DNA from 3 places in the Lysinibacillus sp. UBA5990 genome. Region 1 is predicted to be linked to each of the others. Evidence: riboswitches for the same ligand, from Rfam matches in the RefSeq annotation. Region 1 holds a riboswitch; each other region holds the start of a gene.

What was found. Region 1 has a riboswitch for lysine ahead of B3D94_RS06725 (amino acid permease). Riboswitches for the same ligand answer to the same signal wherever they lie in the genome.
Positions count from the first base shown of each region.
Region 2: it holds a riboswitch for lysine, as region 1 does, so the genes downstream of both, B3D94_RS08560 (aspartate kinase) here and B3D94_RS06725 (amino acid permease) in region 1, are expected to answer to the same signal.
Region 3: it holds a riboswitch for lysine, as region 1 does, so the genes downstream of both, B3D94_RS18770 (transporter substrate-binding domain-containing protein) here and B3D94_RS06725 (amino acid permease) in region 1, are expected to answer to the same signal.

Region 1 covers NZ_DJAY01000010.1:237-7,021, forward strand. Annotated here, with positions in the region: tRNA gene B3D94_RS06635 (tRNA-Thr) at 1-44, shown strand, start outside; tRNA gene B3D94_RS06640 (tRNA-Tyr) at 52-135, shown strand; tRNA gene B3D94_RS06645 (tRNA-Trp) at 140-213, shown strand; tRNA gene B3D94_RS06650 (tRNA-His) at 257-332, shown strand; tRNA gene B3D94_RS06655 (tRNA-Gln) at 342-416, shown strand; tRNA gene B3D94_RS06660 (tRNA-Lys) at 430-502, shown strand; tRNA gene B3D94_RS06665 (tRNA-Arg) at 521-597, shown strand; tRNA gene B3D94_RS06670 (tRNA-Pro) at 613-689, shown strand; tRNA gene B3D94_RS06675 (tRNA-Ala) at 699-774, shown strand; tRNA gene B3D94_RS06680 (tRNA-Ser) at 788-880, shown strand; tRNA gene B3D94_RS06685 (tRNA-Phe) at 885-960, shown strand; tRNA gene B3D94_RS06690 (tRNA-Gly) at 967-1,040, shown strand; tRNA gene B3D94_RS06695 (tRNA-Ile) at 1,045-1,118, shown strand; tRNA gene B3D94_RS06700 (tRNA-Asn) at 1,126-1,202, shown strand; tRNA gene B3D94_RS06705 (tRNA-Glu) at 1,204-1,275, shown strand; gene B3D94_RS06710 (nitric oxide synthase oxygenase) at 1,616-2,662, shown strand; gene B3D94_RS06715 (hypothetical protein) at 2,728-3,249, shown strand; gene B3D94_RS06720 (CynX/NimT family MFS transporter) at 3,307-4,539, opposite strand; lysine riboswitch at 4,691-4,867, shown strand; gene B3D94_RS06725 (amino acid permease) at 4,949-6,412, shown strand; gene B3D94_RS06730 (response regulator transcription factor) at 6,576-6,785, shown strand, end outside.
Region 2 covers NZ_DJAY01000011.1:225,737-232,521, forward strand. Annotated here, with positions in the region: gene B3D94_RS08545 (amino acid permease) at 1-502, shown strand, start outside; gene trxA (thioredoxin) at 625-936, shown strand; gene uvrC (excinuclease ABC subunit UvrC) at 1,056-2,846, shown strand; lysine riboswitch at 2,939-3,117, shown strand; gene B3D94_RS08560 (aspartate kinase) at 3,249-4,475, shown strand; gene B3D94_RS08565 (YslB family protein) at 4,566-5,000, opposite strand; gene B3D94_RS08570 (succinate dehydrogenase cytochrome b558 subunit) at 5,273-5,881, shown strand; gene sdhA (succinate dehydrogenase flavoprotein subunit) at 5,947-6,785, shown strand, end outside.
Region 3 covers NZ_DJAY01000015.1:1,232,407-1,239,191, reverse strand. Annotated here, with positions in the region: gene B3D94_RS18790 (toxic anion resistance protein) at 1-132, shown strand, start outside; gene B3D94_RS18785 (DUF6501 family protein) at 181-378, opposite strand; gene B3D94_RS18780 (amino acid ABC transporter ATP-binding protein) at 651-1,382, opposite strand; gene B3D94_RS18775 (amino acid ABC transporter permease) at 1,394-2,119, opposite strand; gene B3D94_RS18770 (transporter substrate-binding domain-containing protein) at 2,287-3,144, opposite strand; lysine riboswitch at 3,263-3,449, opposite strand; gene odhB (2-oxoglutarate dehydrogenase complex dihydrolipoyllysine-residue succinyltransferase) at 3,754-5,010, opposite strand; gene B3D94_RS18760 (2-oxoglutarate dehydrogenase E1 component) at 5,102-6,785, opposite strand, start outside.

The DNA.
Region 1 (6,785 bases):
TTGTAATCAGTAGGTCGTGGGTTCGACTCCTATCGCCGGCACCATTCCCTTGGAGGGGTAGCGAAGTGGCTAAACGCGGCGGACTGTAAATCCGCTCCTTAGGGTTCGGCGGTTCGAATCCGTCCCCCTCCACCATTTTAGGGGCATAGTTCAACGGTAGAATAGAGGTCTCCAAAACCTTTGGTGTGGGTTCGATTCCTACTGCCCCTGCCAGGTATTGAGGTACTCGTTCATATATGGCTGTTATTATATAGTGGCGGTTGTGGCGAAGTGGTTAACGCATCGGATTGTGGTTCCGACATTCGTGGGTTCGATTCCCATCAGTCGCCCCATTTTAAAATTGGGGTATAGCCAAGCGGTAAGGCAACGGATTTTGATTCCGTCATGCCTAGGTTCGAATCCTAGTACCCCAGCCATTTTTTCTTTTACGAGCCATTAGCTCAGTTGGTAGAGCATCTGACTTTTAATCAGAGGGTCGAAGGTTCGAGTCCTTCATGGCTCATCATTTTTTATTAATTTTGCGCCCGTAGCTCAATTGGATAGAGCGTCTGACTACGGATCAGAAGGTTATGGGTTCGACTCCTGTCGGGCGCGCCAATTTATTCATGTTTTCGGAATGTAGCTCAGCTTGGTAGAGCACTTGGTTTGGGACCAAGGGGTCGTAGGTTCGAATCCTGTCATTCCGACCATCTATAAATGGGGCCTTAGCTCAGCTGGGAGAGCGCCTGCCTTGCACGCAGGAGGTCAGCGGTTCGATCCCGCTAGGCTCCACCATTTTAATATTTTTGGAGGTATACCCAAGTCTGGCTGAAGGGATCGGTCTTGAAAACCGACAGGCGGGTAACACCGCGCGGGGGTTCGAATCCCTCTACCTCCTCCATTTCGGGTCAGTAGCTCAGTTGGTAGAGCATTAGATTGAAGCTCTAAGTGTCGGCGGTTCGATTCCGTCCTGACCCACCATTATTTGCGGGTGTAGTTTAATGGTAAAACCTCAGCCTTCCAAGCTGATGTCGTGAGTTCGATTCTCATCACCCGCTCCAAAATGGGCCTATAGCTCAGCTGGTTAGAGCGCACGCCTGATAAGCGTGAGGTCGATGGTTCGAGTCCATTTAGGCCCATCATTATTCCGAAGTAGCTCAGTTGGTAGTAGCACCTGACTGTTAATCAGGTTGTCGCAGGTTCGAGTCCTGCCTTCGGAGCCACGGCCCGTTGGTCAAGTGGTTAAGACACCGCCCTTTCACGGCGGTAACACGGGTTCGAATCCCGTACGGGTCATCAAGCATGTAGCACAGTTGTGTGCTACATGCTTTTTTCTATGTCTTTTCATAAACATGTTTAAAAGCTAAAAATCTTTTGATAAGGTTTTGTAGCTTTTGAATGTTAGGTCTAAATTCATTTCCTTCTCCCAAATGCTAATAATCCCTTTCTTTTTTATAGGCTCGTTTAAAGGAGTACTACAATTCAATTCAATTCAATTCAAACTATCTGGAGCGATGCTTCCTACTAAATTTGAACAAACTATTTCATATATGCAATATGTATGTTTTTTCACTAGCTATTTTCATGGTGCTTATTGACTTGTTCCTCTAATATGAGGATAAGTGGAGGAATCGATATGAATATACAGGAGATACAATGTTTTTTAAATCAATACCAGCTGGAACAAAATGAATCCAAACTTTGGTTAGAAAATAGATTACAACAGATTAAAAGTGCAGGGGAATATAAGCCTACTACAGAGGAGCTAGTTTTTGGCGCACGAGTTGCATGGCGTAATAGCAATAAATGTATTGGACGGCTGTTTTGGCAATCATTACATGTTGTAGATGCACGAGAAGTTTTAGATGAACAGGGCATTTTTCAAAAGTTACTAGAGCATATTGAGTATGCCACAAATCATGGGAAAATTCGTCCAACTATAACAGTGTTTGCAACTGATAGAGTACGGATTTGGAATCATCAGCTAATTCGTTACGCAGGCTACGAGACAGAAGAGGGCATTATTGGGGATGCACATTCTATCACTTTTACAAAAATATGCGAATCGATGGGCTGGAAAGGCGAGTATACGCCGTTTGATGTGTTACCACTCGTCATACAGGTAGACGGCCGTGCTCCCCAGCTATTTACGATTCCTGCTGAGTATATTTTAGAGGTTCCAATACGACATCCTGAATCGGAGGATGTAGAGAAATTAGAGTTAAAATGGTATGCTGTTCCTATTATTTCGAGCATGCGTTTTCAAATGGCTGGCATTGATTTTCAAGCGGCTCCATTTAATGGCTGGTATATGGGAACTGAAATTGGGGCACGCAATTTAGCCGATTATGAGCGCTATAATATGCTGCCAGCTATTGCGGATATATTTAATCTGGATACAACCAAACAAGCTTCTCTTTGGCGTGACCGAGCATTAGTGGAGCTCAATATAGCTGTCCTTCATTCTTTTAAAGAGGATGGTGTGAGCATTGTAGATCATCATACTGCTGCTCAGCAGTTTAAATTATTTGAGGAAGCTGAGGAATTAGCAGGGCGAGAAGTTACGGGTAACTGGACATGGTTAATCCCACCACTTTCCCCTGCGACCACTCATATATTCCATAAGCCTTATATAAATACCTACCATACGCCCAATTATTTTTATCAGAAACCATGTTATTAACTTTAAAGGAGTTGTTCATAAACGAACAGCTCCTAAGTACCTTTTTGGGAGAGAGGAAATTCAAGATGTTGACCCAAAATATTTCGAATATCCCTTGGCAACAATTGACGACACCTTATGGCAGAGGAACAGACATTCCTCGTCTAATTGAACAGAAACAATATCAAGAGCTGACTGAACTAATTGAACATCAAGGAACACTTTGGCAGGTGACGCCATGGGTTGTACTTATTCTTTTAAAAAAGCTCTCAAGTAAAAATGTAGAGGAAGTCTCCTTAGCAGAAATAGAGCTTTATTTAGCTGTGGCACATGCGATAACTGAAAATTATCAAGATTCAACATATAACGTTTCAACGATGCAGGAGCTTTTGGATAAGAGATATTTATGGGTGGAAAATGAAGAGGATGATGAGCTTGAATGGGAGGAAGATACACCTAGAGGCTATGAACCAGAAGCTTTTTTAGGCTATTATTATTTTAGTTTTTTACTCCTTCAAGAGGCAATCCCTGTTTTTACTGCTATTAAGGCACGTACCAAGAGCACAACAGAGGAAATTAAGGAACTGCTAGCCTTACTAAAACATTAAAAAAAGAAATGTTATATAGATAAAGCAGATGGGCTCAGCTTCCCAATCTGCTTAAATTTAATAGACATATTCATCTTTAGAAGCTCGCATGGAACATAAGAAGAGTGTCATAGCTACAACAACAAAGAGCCAACCTGTAATATTCCAACCACCAAATAAATCATGGAGGTATCCGAATAGAATCGGCCCAATGGCAGCGAATAAATAGCCCAATGATTGTGCAAACCCTGATAGATCAGCGGCTTCAAATGCTGTACGCGTACGGAGTGTAAAGAACATCATTGCTAATGCGAATGAAGCTCCACCTGCTAAACCTAGAAGGATCATCCATAATATCCCCAACGTTGTCCATTCCATTACAACGCCGACAAATCCTACTAAATAGAACGATGTAAACATAAAGACAAGTGGTCTTTGTGAAGCCATTTTACCAGCAATAATGGGGACAGCCAATGCCATGGGGACTTGTGAGAATTGCATAATGGAAAACATCCAACCAGCTTTATCAGGAGCCAATCCCTGCGCAATATAAATTTCAGGAATCCAAGCTGCTGTCGTATAAAATAATAAAGATTGTAAGCCCATTGCACCGGTTACTGCCCATGTAACAGGTGATTTCCAAAGGGGTTTACCTGTTTTCTTGGCCATAGTAGCTGGTTCTGGCTTATTCAATTTCAATTGAGGTATCCAAATTAAAATCGTTAATACGACTAATATAAGCGCTACAGCCAATGCTCCTTGCCAACCTAGAGAAGAATTAGCTATTGGATAACTAATACCTGCTCCAAGTCCAGCCGTTAAGTTCATAGACATAGTAAAAAATGCCATTAGTAACCCTACATGGTATGGAAATTTTAATTTTAATAAACCTGGAATCAACACATTTCCAAATGATATGGCTACGCCAATGAGCACTGTGCCAAATACAAGTAACCCTGTTGTACCAAGGGAGCGTAGTACAATTCCTAAGGCCAATAAAATAGTGGATAAAAATAAGGTTAGCTCAAGCCCAAGTTTTCGTGCTACAACTGGTGCGAACGGTGATATAATGGCAAAAGCAAGCAATGGAATAGTTGTCAAAAAACCGGCTAGAACATTGGAAATACCAAGATCGTCACGGATAAAGGATACAATTGGACCCACAACAGTTAGTGGCATTCGTAATGTAGACGCTATAAATATTATTCCAAAAACTAATAATAAGGTTGTTCCCTTCCAGCTAATTTTTCTGCTCGGGTAGCTGGCGGAATGATCATGTAAAGTCAAAATAATTCCCCCTGTTATAACCATTCTAATTGAACTACTATAACACTTTATCACACTATTAAAAATAGTGGAAAATTCACAAAATACAAAACATTAATGGTTATATTGAAATGTCTTAGGTCTTATGTTAGTATAGTAAGCATCATAAATTTAATAATTATATGCCTCATGTTTGTATTGAGGTAGAGGTCGCGATATTTATAAGTAAGCTAATTGAAATGACAAGCATTGAAGAGATTAGCTGAAAGGAAATATTGCCGAAGTGTGAGGGGACTTGAAAACCTCATGCTGGGGCTGTCTCCGAAAGGAACAGAACTGTCACGTTTGTACAACGTGTTGAGCTATCGTTTAGGAAAAACTGAGATTAACTTAGCCATCACATTGTTCATGTGATGGCATTTTTTTGCCTCATAAATAGGAAGGAAGCTATATCGTGAGTGAAATAAAAGTAAATCAGCTCGGCCATAAAGCACCGAAGCTGAAAAAAGAATTAAAAAGCCGTCATATCACAATGATTTCTTTAGGCGGTACAATTGGTACAGGGCTATTTCTAGCCAGTGGTGGCGCCATTGCACAAGCAGGACCGGGAGGCGCATTGCTTGCCTATGCGTTAATCGGTATTATGGTATATTTCTTAATGACAAGTTTAGGTGAAATGGCTGCATATATGCCGTCCTCGGGTTCTTTTAGTACGTATGCGACAAAATTTGTAGATCCAGCTTTAGGCTTTGCACTTGGCTGGAACTATTGGTATAACTGGGCAATTACGATTGCAGCAGAAATTGCGGCAGTGTCATTAATTATGAAATATTGGTTCCCAGATAGCTCATCAGCACTTTGGACAGTATTATTTATTGTAATTGTACTGACATTTAATTTATTGTCTGTAAAGAGCTATGGTGAAAGTGAATATTGGTTTGCGATGATTAAAGTGGCTACGGTCATTGTATTTATTATTATTAGCATATTAATGATTTTTGGTATTTTAGGTGGACAGGCACCTGTAGGTTTTACAAATTTCTTTATTAGTGATGGACCATTCCATGGTGGCTTCCTTGCTACATTTGGTATTTTCCTTGCAGCAGGATTTTCATTCCAAGGAACAGAGTTACTGGGGGTTACAGCAGGGGAAACAGATGATCCAGGAAAAAATATACCGAAGGCAGTAAAATCGGTGTTTTGGCGTATTATTTTATTTTATATTTTAGCTATTGCTGCTATAGGGATGTTGATTCCATTCACAGATGAGCGCTTATTATCGGAGGATATCGCTGTATCTCCATTTACGCTGGTGTTTGATCGTTTAGGCATTGCTTTTGCTGCTTCCTTAATGAATGCCATTATTTTAACGGCTATGCTATCAGCAGGAAATTCTGGACTGTATGCATCTTCACGTATGCTATGGCAATTAGCAGTGGATGGTCATGCTCCTAAATTTTTTGCAAAGTTAAGTCGTCGAGGTATTCCGATTTATGCATTGATCGCAACGTTAGCTGTAGGCTGTGTAGCGTTTTTAGCGTCATTCTTTGGTGATGGGGTTGTTTATATTTGGCTTTTAAATGCCTCGGGGATGTCAGGGTTTATTGCTTGGCTAGGTATTGCATTTAGTCATTATCGTTTCCGTCGTGCTTTCGAGGCGCAGGGTTTAGATCCAAAGCTATTACCGTATAAAGCAAAGCTATACCCATTCGGTCCACTATTCGCCTTTACTATTTGTATGATTGTCGTAATTGGACAGAATTACACAGCATTTATCGGGGGTACAATCGATTGGTATGGTATCCTTGTTTCCTATATTGGTATTCCATTGTTCCTGTTGCTATGGCTGGGGTACAAAATTAAACATAAAACAAAAATGCTTCCTCTTAAAGATTGTGATTTAAAAGTGGAAAATTAAACAGAAAAGCTGTTCTATAAACCATTGTGTGATGGTTGATGGGACAGCTTTTTTTATATAGAGACCTTTAAAATTAATACTAAATTAACATCATATATATGGTAATATACTATAGATATGGAAGTGTGATTTTTGACTTTCTAGTAGAGAGAGGTGCATGTAAATGCAAAAACATATTTTACTAGTGGAAGATGATGAGGCTATTCGCGAAATGGTAGCGAATTTTTTAATATTGGAAGGTTTCGATGTCACCACTGCAAATAATGGAGAAGAGGCATTACAATATTGTTTACATCAAACTTTTGATTTAGTCATCCTAGATATTATGATTCCTAAGCTTAATGGATTGGAAGTTTTAAAAGTAATCCGAGAA
Region 2 (6,785 bases), on a different contig from region 1:
TGGTGCGGATCATATTATGAATGCTGTAGTTTTACTTGCCATTATTTCTTCGATGAATTCGGGCCTTTATGGTTCATCACGTGTACTTTATACGCAAGCGGTAGACGGTCGTGTCCCTAAAATCTTTGCTCAATTATCCAAAAGAAATGTTCCCGTATATGCGATTTTGATGTGTACATTAGCATTGTATTTAGGTGTCATCCTTTCGTTATATGCTGGAAGCAAGACGTTTGACTTTCTAATGGGGTCACTTGGATATACGGTATTATTTATATGGTTAATTATTGCAATAGCCCATCTAAAGTCAAGAAAAAAACAGTCAGCCAACTCAAGTGTGTATGAAGTGAAATGGTATCCTTATACTACTTGGATAGCAATCATAGCGTTGAGTACGATCTTAATTGGGATTATTTTTACCACTTCAATAATCGTGACGAGTATTACATTAGCAATCTATATTTTCATTACGTTAACTTATTTATGGAAAGGCCGTCATCAATAAATCGATAGCGTTTAATATTTCGACATGGATTTTCATAAAAAATACATTACAGGCAGATTGTTCGCTCAAGTGAATTTATCCATGCTATACTACAATCATAGTAAGTTTAAGGAGGATTTCAAATGGCAATTGTACATGCAACAGATGCTACGTTCCAAAGCGATATTAAAGAAGGTTTAGTATTAGTGGACTTTTGGGCTGCTTGGTGCGGACCTTGTAAAATGATTGGGCCAGTTCTTGAAGAAATGGACGCTGCAGGTAGTGCGGCTAAAATTGTAAAAGTTGACGTAGATAATAACCAAGGTACTGCTGCTGAGTACCAAATCATGTCAATCCCATCATTATTATTATTTAAAGATGGAGAATTAGTTGACAAAACTGTAGGCTTCCAACCGAAAGAAGCTTTAGAAGCATTTATCGCAAAACATGCGTAATGAATGAAGTTCACAAAAAGCCGGACCATCAATTGATGTGTTCGGCTTTTTTTCGTTATATAATAAAGAAAGAAAAAATGATTCATTGAGGGGAATCTTACGTAGGGGGCAGGTAGGTAATGAACGATTTAATCAAGCGTAAACTGGATATTCTACCAGACCAGCCTGGCTGCTATTTGATGAAGGATCGACAGGGGACAATTATATATGTCGGTAAAGCGAAGGTACTGAAAAATCGTGTTCGTTCTTACTTTACAGGAACACATGAAGGTAAAACGCAAAGACTTGTAAGCGAAATAGAAGATTTTGAGTATATCGTGACATCATCAAATATTGAAGCACTCATTTTAGAGCTGAATCTCATCAAACTGCATGATCCAAAATATAATGTCATGTTAACAGATGATAAGACGTATCCATATTTAAAAATTACGAATGAAAAACATCCTCGTCTAATTACGACACGTAAAGTAAAAAAGGATAAGGCTAAATATTTTGGACCGTATCCCAATGCCTATGCGGCAAGTGAAACAAAGAAGCTGTTGGACCGTTTATATCCATTAAGAAAATGTGTGCAACTACCTTCAAAAGTTTGTTTGTATTATCATATGGGTCAATGTATAGCACCTTGTGTGAAAGAAATTGAGGGTCATGTTTACCAGGAAATGATTGAGGATATGACGAAGTTTCTTAACGGCGGTGTGGAAGCAGTCAAAAAAGAGCTTGAAGTAAAAATGCTTGCGGCTGCCGAAAACTTAGAGTTTGAACGAGCTAAGGAGTTTCGTGATCAAATTGCCCATATCGATACGGTTATGCAGAAGCAAAAAATAGTATCAAGTGACACTACTAACCGCGATGTCTTTGGCTATGCTGTGGAAAAAGGGTGGATGTGTGTTCAGGTTTTCTTCGTTCGGCAGGGTAAGCTGATTGAGCGGGATGTTTCTATTTTCCCGATCTATCAAGATGCAGAGGAAGAGTTCCTAACATTTGTGGGACGATTTTATGAAAAACCAGAACATATTAAGCCAAAAGAAGTTTTTATTCCGCAAGCAATTGATGGTGCCATTTTAACGGAATTATTAGGTATCAAAGTTCTTACGCCAAAAAGAGGTCAAAAAAAGGAGTTGGTAGATTTAGCGACGAAAAATGCTGAAATTGCAGTGTCCGCTAAATTCCAGCTTATCGAACGACAGGAAGAACGTACTATTGGTGCATGCGAGGCACTTGGTGATGCCATGGGCATAACGACACCATTACGAATTGAAGCTTTTGATAATAGTCATATGCATGGAACAGACGCCGTATCTGCAATGGTTGTTTTCATTGATGGGAAACCCGCCAAAAAGGAATATCGCAAATATAAAACCCGTACAGCAGCCAAGCATGATGATTATGGTGCTATGCAAGAGGTAATTCGTCGACGCTATATTCGTGTTTTGAAGGAAGGTCTTCCATTACCAGATTTAGTGCTAATTGATGGTGGTAAAGGTCAAATGGAAGTTGCCCGTGAAGTATTAGAGGATGAACTAGGACTAGTTATACCTATTGCTGGTTTAGCAAAGGATGACAAGCATAATACATCCCAGCTATTGTTTGGTGATCCACCCGAGGTCATTGCTTTAAAACGCACAAGTGACGGTTTTTATTTATTACAACGAATACAAGATGAAGTCCATCGTTTTGCGATTACCTTCTTGCGCCAACAGCATGAAAAGCATGCTATCCAATCTGTGTTGGACCAAATTGAAGGTGTCGGTCCAAAACGAAAGCAGCAGTTACTGAAACACTTTGGTTCCGTGAAGAAAATACGTGAGGCTAGTGAGCTTGCTTTACAGGAAGCAGGGATGCCAGCTAATTTAGCAAATCAGATTTATGCCTATTTTCAGCAGGAGTCATTGTCAAAGGAATAGACATATGCTAAGGTTGTAAATAACATTGTGATCCAATGTTAACAGCCCACTTGTTAGATGAGGGCGGAAAAATTTAATATAATCACTTTTAAGGTGATGATAGAGGTGCAAGATTCAAAAGTAGCGCAAAAGAGGATGAACAAATCCTAAGACATTGCGTGAAAGGGGAGCTTGCCGAAGTACAGCATTGTTGTTTCCGCTGTTGTACTGGTTTTGCATTTAAAAAATGTAAGACTGTCGATTCTAAACGTTTCGGAGAGCTATCACACATGCGCAAGTTTTGTTATTGTACATGTTATAGGCAGCTTTCACGTTTTGTGAAGGCTGCCTTTTTAGTTTTCTAGAGGCAGTTTTACACCTTATTTTAGGTGAATTACATGACTGGGAAGGAGAGCAAAAGAAATGTCTAGAATAGTGATGAAATTTGGAGGGGCTGCTTTAGCATCGCCCGAACAAATTCAAGAGGCTGCTCGAAAAGCAATTGCTGAAAGAGATAGAGGTTTCGATGTGGTAGTAGTAGTTGGTGCGATGAGACAAACGATACAGGATGTGAAAATGAGCGTACTTCATTTCACGGATGATGTGTCAAAACGTGAATTAGATGCAGCTGTATCTTCATGCTCTCAGTTATCCAGCTCCGTGTTTGCCATTGCAATACAAGAAGCTGGCTATAATGCGGTGTCACTAACAGGCTGGCAGGCTGGCATTTACACGGATCATATGCATAGTCATGCAAGGATCAATCATATCGATGTTAGCCGTATCGATGAGCATTTGCTGCAAGGACAAATCGTCGTTATTGCTGGAGATCAAGGCATTGACAATGACCAAAATATAACAACGCTTGGGAAAGGTGGAACGGAAACGACAGCCGTTGCACTTGCTGTTGCATTAGATGCTGAGCGGACAGACATTTACACGAATGTTGATGGTGTGTATACAGCAGATCCACGCTTTGTTGTAAAGGCACAAAAACTACAGGAAATTTCCTATGATGAAATGTTAGAGATAGCACATTTAGGATCACACATCATTCATCCACGTGCAGTGGAGTTAGCTAAAAAGTTCCAAATGCCAGTGATCATACGCTCTAGTTTAGTGGAGTCAGTAGGTACTTTATTGAAGGAGGAAGTAGAGATGGAGAAAAATTTAGTAGTGCGTGGTGTTGCCTTTGAATCAGATGTTATTCGTTTAACAATTGGGTATGATGCTTATTCACATGCTTCATTAGCGGATATATTTTCAACTCTTGCTGAAAATCGCATCAACGTGGATATCATTGTTCAAGCAATCATTGATGGATTAAAACCAACTGTGTCCTTTTCGATTTTGAAAGAAGAATTTGCAGAAGCTTTACGTGTTTTAGAGGATAGTAAAGTATCACTTGGCTTTAGCTTTGCTGATTTCGAAATTGGATTAGCGAAAGTTTCAATAGTTGGCTCCGGTATGGTCTCGAATCCAGGTGTCGCTGCTCGCATGTTCGATCGTTTACGTCGTGAAAATATCCCTGTGAAGATGGTGAGCACCTCAGAAATTAAAGTGTCTGTTGTAGTACCGCAGGATGAAATGATTCGTGCAGCAAATGCACTGCATGATGAATTTAATTTAGAGCAGGCTCTTTACATATAATAATAGAAGAAACAGCATTTTCTGTAATTGTCCGAAATAAAAGGAAGGATTGTCATCCCGTTTATTGAATGGGGAGACAATCCTTTTTTGTTACTCTGTTGGAATTGTATGCATAATTCGTTCCTTCACGTCCCATTTGACTGTAAACATAACGTAATTTTGCTTTTCACGTTTTTCATCATAGCATTCTGTCAAATAGCCTTTAGCTAGCTGAATCTGTTCAGCAATAAATCCTGCCTCAAGTCTGAAGCTACGTTGTTTGATTTGCAATATTTCAGGGTCGTTTGTCAACTGGAAAATACGTCCGTCCTTTGATTCTTTCATTAGCTCTAATGTACCCCAGCAGGCATCTGCGAAAAATGCGATTAGTTCGTCTTGACTTTTACATGGAAACTTACGCGCAAGCTCTTTCCCTGCCCAATAAAGGACATCATCCTCATGTTTACCGAGTACAGAAGATAGAATATGATCGCGAATGATCTCATAACCAAAGGATGAGATTGTAGGAGATGGAGTGTTTAACATTGTTATCCTTCTTTCTTAGAATTTTCTTATAATTTAACGTTAATAAAGTAATGGTAGATTTTTCGAGAAAAAACGACGCATTATGCACTAGATTAGTTCTTTAATAAGCTCTATGAAAAACTCCGAGTTGCCTTGACGCTCGTAGCTCTTGAGAGTACAATAAACATGTCATAATATTGTACCATGATGAAATACACAGTCAATGAAGTATCATTTACAAAATGATGACTTCTTTTGTTGTGCTATTTTAAGTACTAAGGGGGGTAACAGTCTTGTCGAAAGATCGAGAGTTTTTATGGCGTCGCTTACATTCTCTACTTGGGATCATTCCAGTAGGTCTGTTTTTAACGATGCACCTGTTCATTAACTTTACAGCAACAGGCGGGGCAGATAGTTATAACGATGCTACCGCAGTAATGGAAAAGATTCCATTCCTTATCCTAGTTGAATGGATTGTCATCTATATTCCATTGATGTTCCATGCATTTTATGGAGTGTTCATTGCATTCACTGCTTCACCAAACACAGGACGTTTCAGCACATACCGTAACTGGATGTTCTCATTACAACGTTTCACTGGTGTATTCCTAGTGATTTTCATTGCATGGCATATTTTCCAAACTCGTATTCAAAAAGCACTTGGCACACACGTTGATTACGACATGATGGCGAATATTGTTGCTAATCCATTCATGCTTGGATTCTACATTGTTGGTATTTTATCAGCAACTTTCCACTTATCTAACGGTTTATGGGCATTCCTAGTAAGCTGGGGTATTGTACAATCTCCTCAGTCTCAAAAGATTGCTACTTACGTAACAAACATTATTTTCGTAATTCTAAGTGTAGTTGGTGTGGCTGCTATTTTAGCTTTCGTATAATTCAATAGAGCTACGATAGAGCACATGCAATCATTGCAATTTTTTAAGAGGAGTGAGAAATAATCATGGCGAAAAGCAAAGTAATTGTTGTCGGCGGTGGTCTTGCCGGTCTGATGGCAACGATTAAAGCAGCTGAAGTTGGTACTGAAGTTGATTTATTCTCATTAGTTCCTGTAAAACGCTCACACTCTGTTTGTGCGCAGGGCGGAATTAATGGTGCAGTAAATACAAAAGGTGAAGGGGATTCTCCATGGATCCACTTTGATGATACAGTATATGGTGGGGACTTCTTAGCGAACCAACCACCAGTTAAGGGTATGTGTGATGCAGCACCTGGCATTATCCATTTAATGGACCGTATGGGTGTTATGTTCAACCGTACACCAGAAGGATTATTAGATTTCCGTCGTTTTGGCGGTACTTTAATGCACCGTACAGCTTTCTCTGGTGCAACAACTGGTCAACAATTACTATATGCGCTTGATGAGCAAGTTCGTTCTCATGAAGTAGCTGGTTTAGTAAATAAATATGAGCACTGGGAATTCCTTGGTGTTATTATCGATGAAGACGGCGTGTGCCGTGGTATCGTAGCGCAAGATATGCGTACAGAAGAAATTAAATCATTCCGTGCAGACGCTGTTATTATGGCGACTGGTGGCCCTGGTATTATTTTCGGTAAAACAACAAACTCTGTTATTAACACAGGTTCTGCTGCTTCTATCGTTTACCAACAAGGTGCTTCATATGCGAATGGTGAGTTCATCCAAATTCACCCTACAGCGATTCCTGGAGATGACAAAAACCGTCTAATGTCAGAATCAGCTCGTGGTGAAGGTGGTCGTATTTGGACTTATAAAGACGGTAAACCTTGGTACTTCTTAGAAGAAAAATACCCAGCTTACGG
Region 3 (6,785 bases), on a different contig from region 1:
TCGAAATTCAAGGAAACACAACATGAGCTACAAACAGCTATAAAAGATGTCTTCGCCTTACATACGGCGACTGAACAAGAAAAACAACAGTTGCAAGATGCGACGGATATAAAAGGCTATCAGAGGGACTAATGAAAAAAGGGTGGCTCAGCAAATTGCCTGAACCACCCTGTCTTCTTTTTATGCAAAATAATCTTTATAGTAGCCACCGACGTTGCCAGTGTTATCGATGATAAAAATGAACTCTTCTGTTTCATTTTTCACTTCATAGTCTTTTCCTACTGTTAAAACGTTCGATACTAAGTATTTTGATGCATTGGTATGTTTGCAAGTCACTGTTCGTAATGTTGGCGCATCTTTCCATTTTAAATGTAACATATTTTCTCTACCTCTCTTTACTAGCATAAAGCTAATGTCTAATGCTTATTTTATAATATTTTTAGGCTTTTGTGGAGAAAAAAGAAATACAATCCCTAATCTAACCAAAAATAATTTTACATTTGAGGTGTTATAATGAGCTTTGGCGGAGTACCGCAATGGTTTTTTATTATTGCAATAGCATTTGTAATCTGCTTTGTCCTTTATGCAGAGTGGAATTCTAGAAAGTAAGTGAGTCCTTAAATTAGGACTCACTTTTTCATTTGTTGCTATTACTTTAATGTTCGTTTTAAAAACTCTTTCGTACGATCATGTTGCGGGTTTATTAATACTTGTGATGGTGGGCCCTCTTCAACAATTACACCTTTATCCATAAAGACTACGCGATCTGCTACCTCTTTGGCAAATTCCATCTCATGCGTCACAATTAGCATCGTATTGCCTGCATCGGCCAATTGACGCATGACTTTGAGTACCTCTCCTACCATCTCCGGGTCTAGTGCTGATGTAGGTTCATCAAAAAGCATCACTTTTGGATTCATGGATAATGCTCGGGCAATGGCTACGCGTTGTTTTTGCCCCCCTGAAAGTTGTCGAGGCTTTGCGTTTACATATTGATCCATACCAACGATTTTTAAATATTTAAGCGCCGTTTCCTCAGCTTCCTTCTTCGAGCGTTTTAAAACTTTTATTTGACCCACTGTACAATTATTTAAAACATTATGGTTGTTAAATAAATTGAATTGCTGGAATACCATTCCTAGATGTGTTCGATATTCTTGGATATTGTGTTTTTCGTCTAGGATGTCTTCCCCTTGATAAATAATTTGCCCACCACTTGGTATTTCTAATAAATTAATGCAACGAAGTAAAGTGGATTTACCTGAACCAGAGGAGCCAATTAAACATACGACTTCCCCTTTTTCCACTTGAAAATTAACATCCTTTAACACTTGGTTACGTCCAAATGATTTACTTAAATGCTCAATTTTAATGACTGCCATTTGTGCGCCCCCTATATTGCTTCTTTTTGTTCTTTTTGATAGGCATCTGGTCCATCTAAACGTTTTTCAACATATAGCAGGATACGTGATGCAGTAAATGTCATGATGAAATAAAGAATACAAGCTACAAAGAATGATTCAAAATAACGGAAGTTGTTACCGGAGATAGATTTTGTTTGGAAGAATAATTCAGTTACTCCGATAACGTTTAATACGGCTGTATCTTTAATATTCATAATTAATTGGTTGCCTGTCGCAGGTAGTACGTTACGCGCTACTTGTGGTAAAACTACGTGAAGCATGATCTGGAAGTGATTCATACCGATAGCTGATGCTGCCTCATATTGACCATTATCAATCGACACAATACCACCGCGAACAATTTCTGCCATATAGGCACCTGTATTAAGCGAAACAACTAAAATCCCCGCTGTAATAAAGTGCATGTCTATGCCAAATGCAATATCTAATCCATAGTAGACAACCATTGCCTGTACAATCATTGGTGTACCACGGAAAAATTCAACATAGCATGTGAGTATAAAATTAATAAGCTTTAAGCTATAAAATTTCACACCTTTTTTACGAACTGGAATCGTATGCATAATTCCGATGAAAAATCCGATAAATGCACCAATAATTGTACTTATAGTTGAAATCAGTAACGTATAATACGCACCTCGTAAAAACATTTGCCAGTTGTTTTCAATAATTGAAAGTATCCATTCAAGACTCATGATGTTCCTCCTAACAATTTCATGTTGCTTGCTATCTTTTCGTGCCTTAGCTCTTTTTACTAGTCTATGTTTTATTTCGCTAGGACATTATCATTATGTAGAGAGGTTCTCATTTTAATAATGATGAAATGATAGTGCACGGACTAGCCACTAGTCCGTGCCATTTTTTATTGTGCTGCTGGTTGCTGAGAGATAGCTTCTTCCATTATCGCTTGACGATCATCTTCAGAAATACCTTTTAGGATTTCATTGATTTTATCAAGATTCGCATCGTCTTTACGTAAGCCTACAGCAATTGACGTATTTGAAAGATCTGTATCGAAGCCCTCTTCGAATGCTACGTATGTGAATTTATCGTTGGCAGCAGCTGCGGAAATACCTTCTGGACGTTCTGCAACATAGCCATCAATTTTACCTGCCTCTAAAGCTACACGCATAGCTGGGAAGCTTTCCATTGCTGTTTGTTTATTGACACCTTTAATTTGGTCAATCACATTGTAGTTGGATGTATTAAGTTGTGATGTAATTTTTGCGCCAGAGAAATCTTGAATCGATTTAACGCCTTCATATTTACTGCCTTTTTTAATAACCATGACAAAATCAGAAGTATAGTAGTTTTCAGTAAAATCAATTGTTTTCTTACGTTCTTCTGTTGGCGACATTCCCGCGATGATCGCATCAATTTTATTAGATTGTAGCGCTGGTACTAAGCCGTCCCATTCCAATTTAACGATCACTAATTTCTTACCTAAACCTTCAGCAATTTTTTTCGCCATTTGTACATCATAGCCGCCTGCATACTCTGCGTTATCTGCAATTTTCACTGCACCATTTGCATCATTTTGCTGTGTCCAGTTGAATGGTGGGTAGCCAGCCTCCATTCCAATTCGGAATTCACCGCCGCTTTCTTCTTTATCTGCGCCAGCATCACCTGAACTGCCCTCTTTTTTGTCACTAGTGCCACATGCAGCTAGCACAATTGCCGTCATGATAGAAATCATTACTAACAACCATTTTCTTTTCATGAAAAACTCCCCTTTTCTGTAAAAAAATAAGACAACTGTACGAAAAAAGACCTAAGTTTTGTGAACTTAGGTCTTACCTTTTATGACAGTTGCCCAAATCCTCACTATTATTCCATGTTTCCGAGATAGCACAACCTAGTAAACCTGGAATTGAATTTACTAGGACAGTCCTGCACTTATTCACTGCAGACCCAGCATAAAAGTACGAGCTCCTTTTATACTTCGGCGATATTTCCTTCTTCATTGCGTCTTTGTTTGCTTGTACTCAACAATGAACTAATAAATACCGCGCCTCTACCTCACTGTTATATGTTAGTGAGGTTTGTTTATTTAATTGATATTTAGATACTACTATAAAACTAGTATGTACGTCAAGAGAGTTTTATCATTTTTCTGACTAATGACAATATTAGGGTATTATGCTTGGCCTATCCATTAATAATCTATGTATTTTTGTCAATATATCCGCTGATAAAAAGCAAAATTTTACTATCAATTATTTTTATACTAAGTAGATAGGTTCGGATTTTCAAAATCACTAAAGACTTTAGTGATACAGAAAACCAAGAAAAAAACCCTGTAAAACAAAGTTTACAGGGTTTAAAGGAATTATGAATTTAATAATAAATCTTCAGGATTTTCGATTAATTCTTTAACTGTTTTTAAGAATCCTACAGAATCTTTTCCATCAATAATACGGTGATCGTAAGAAAGTGCTACATACATCATTGGACGGATTTGAACTTCACCATTTACCGCAACTGGGCGGTTAACAATTGAGTGCATACCTAAAATACCAGCTTGAGTACCGTTCATAATTGGTGTTGACATTAATGAACCGAATACACCACCGTTTGTGATTGTGAATGATCCACCAGCCATGTCATTTAATCCTAGTTTTTTCTCACGAGCTTTAGTCGCTAAGCTAGCGATATCTTTTTCGATTTCTGCGAAGTTTTTGCTGTTTGCATCGCGTACAACTGGTACTACTAAACCTTCTTCAGTTGATACTGCAATACCGATATCAAAGAAGTTATTTAAATGTAATTCATCGCCAACGATTTGAGCGTTTACATATGGGTATTTTTTCAGTGCTGCAACAACAGCTTTTGTGAAGAATGACATGAAACCAAGTTTGATGTCGTTTGCTTTAACAAACTCTTCTTGTTTACGTTTACGAAGTGCCATGATGTTTGTCATGTCAATTTCGTTGAATGTTGTTAACATTGCTGTTGATTGTTTAACTTCTAATAAACGTTTTGCAATTGTTTGACGACGACGGCTCATTTTTTCAATTGTTACTCGGTCAGAATTAGCTGCTGGTGTGAATACAACTGGGCCACCTGTAGTTGCTACTGGTGTAGGTGCTGCTACTGCTGGTGCTGTACCATGTGCTGATACATCTTGTACACGAACACGGCCTTGTGGATCTACTGGAGATACCGCTGCAAGATCGATGCCTTTTTCACGTGCAAGTCGACGTGCCGCTGGAGATGCGATCACACGCTCACCAGAAGTTTCTTCTACTACAGGAGCTGCTGCAACTGGTGCTGTAGGAGCCGCTTGTGGCGCTGCTGGAGCTGGAGCTGCTTCAGCTGGTGCCGCCGCTGCTGGTGCAGCTGCTGCGCCTTCGCCTGCTTCTACGATAGCAATAACTTGACCAACTAGTACAGTATCGCCTTCTTCAGCTAAAATTTGTGTTAATACACCTGCTTCTTCAGAAATGATTTCAGCGTTTACTTTATCTGTTTCAAGTTCAACGATGAATTCACCTTTTTCAACGCGATCGCCCACTTTTTTAACCCACTGTGCGATACTACCTTCTGTAATCGATTCTGCTAATTCAGGGACTTTAATTTCAGCCACTTTCATTTCCTCCTTTGATTAACGTGCATGACGCACATAAAAGGGCTACTGCTTATGGGCAAGTAGCCCAGCTATCAATATTTATATGTTATTATTTAACCTTTACTGGCTCAGCAACTGCTTCTTCAATAAGTGATGATTGAGCTGCTTTATGAGAATCTGCATCCCCTTCAGAAGTTGAGCTCATTGCAGGACGACCTACATAGCGAAGCTTTTTACCTTCTGCAAGTTCATATAATGTTTCTAGTGCATAATTCCATGAGCCTTGGTTTTTAGGTTCTTCTTGTACCCATACGATTTCTTTTACATTAGGATACTTAGCAATAATACCAGCAACTTGCTCTTTTGGGAATGGGTAAAGTTGTTCTACACGAACAATGTGTACGTGATCGAAACCTTCTCCATCTTTCACGCGATCTGCTAAATCGATCATCACTTTACCAGTACCTAATACAATACGCTCTACAGCTTCTGTTTTTGTACCTAAGCCAGGTTGTTCAATCACTTCTTGGAATGAACCATCTGCTAATTGCTCAGCATTAGCTGCTGCTAATGGGTGACGCAATAATGATTTTGGTGATACAACCACAAGTGGACGTACACCCTCAGTGCCTAATAACGCTGCTTGACGGCGTAATAAGTGGTAGTAGTTACCTGCATTTGAACAGTTTGCTACAAACCAGTTATTTTCTGCTGACATTTGTAAATAACGTTCCATACGGCTTGAAGAGTGCTCTGGACCTTGGCCTTCATAACCATGTGGTAATAGAATCACCATGCCAGATTTTTGACCCCATTTAGAGCGTGCCCCTGAAATGAAGTTATCAAACATTACCTGTGCCATATTCGCGAAGTCACCAAATTGTGCTTCCCAAACTGTTAATACATGGCCGTTTTCTAGGTTGTAACCATATTCAAAGCCAACTACCCCTGCTTCAGTCAGTGGTGAGTTGTGCACTGAAAAGGATGCACTTGCACCAGAAATATGATGAAGTGGTGTAAAGACATTACCATTGTTTTTATCGTGAAGCACTAAGTGACGTTGTGAGAAAGTACCACGTTGTGCATCTTGACCTGTGAAACGTACTGGTGTGCCATCTTGGATAATTGTTGCATAAGCTAAAGTTTCCGCATGACCCCAGTCGATTTTCGCAGATGCAAATGCGTCACGACGTTTTTCTAAAATTTTGCCAAGCTTTTTCTGTGGCTCGAAGTTTTCTTCAAACACTAGAAGCTCTTCGTTAATTTTACCTAAACGTTCTGCTCCAACTGCTGTATCAATTTGTGGGAATTCAATTTTTAACTCTTCTGGCATTTCTAATTGATGATGCTCATCTTTTGAAGCCATTTCTTTTACATGATCATAAGCCGCTTGCATTTCTGCATAAATAGCTGTATCTAATGCAGCTACATCTTCAGTTGATACAAGACCTTCAGTTACAAGTGCTGCACCATATAATGAACGTACAGTTTCGTGTTTAGATACTAATTTATAAGTTTCTGGGTTTGTAACCGTTGGATCATCCGTTTCGTTATGACCATGACGGCGGTAACCAACTAAATCAACGACAATATCTTTACCGAATTTTTGGCGGTAATTAGCTGCAAAACGACCAACTTGTGCCACTGCTTCAGGGCTATCTGCATTCACATGTACTACTGGTACTTCATACCCTTTTGCTGGGTCAGAAGAGTAAACAGAAGAACGAGAATCATATTGTTCAGTCGTGAAACCGATCATATTGTTCGCGATAATGTGAATAGTACCACCTGTT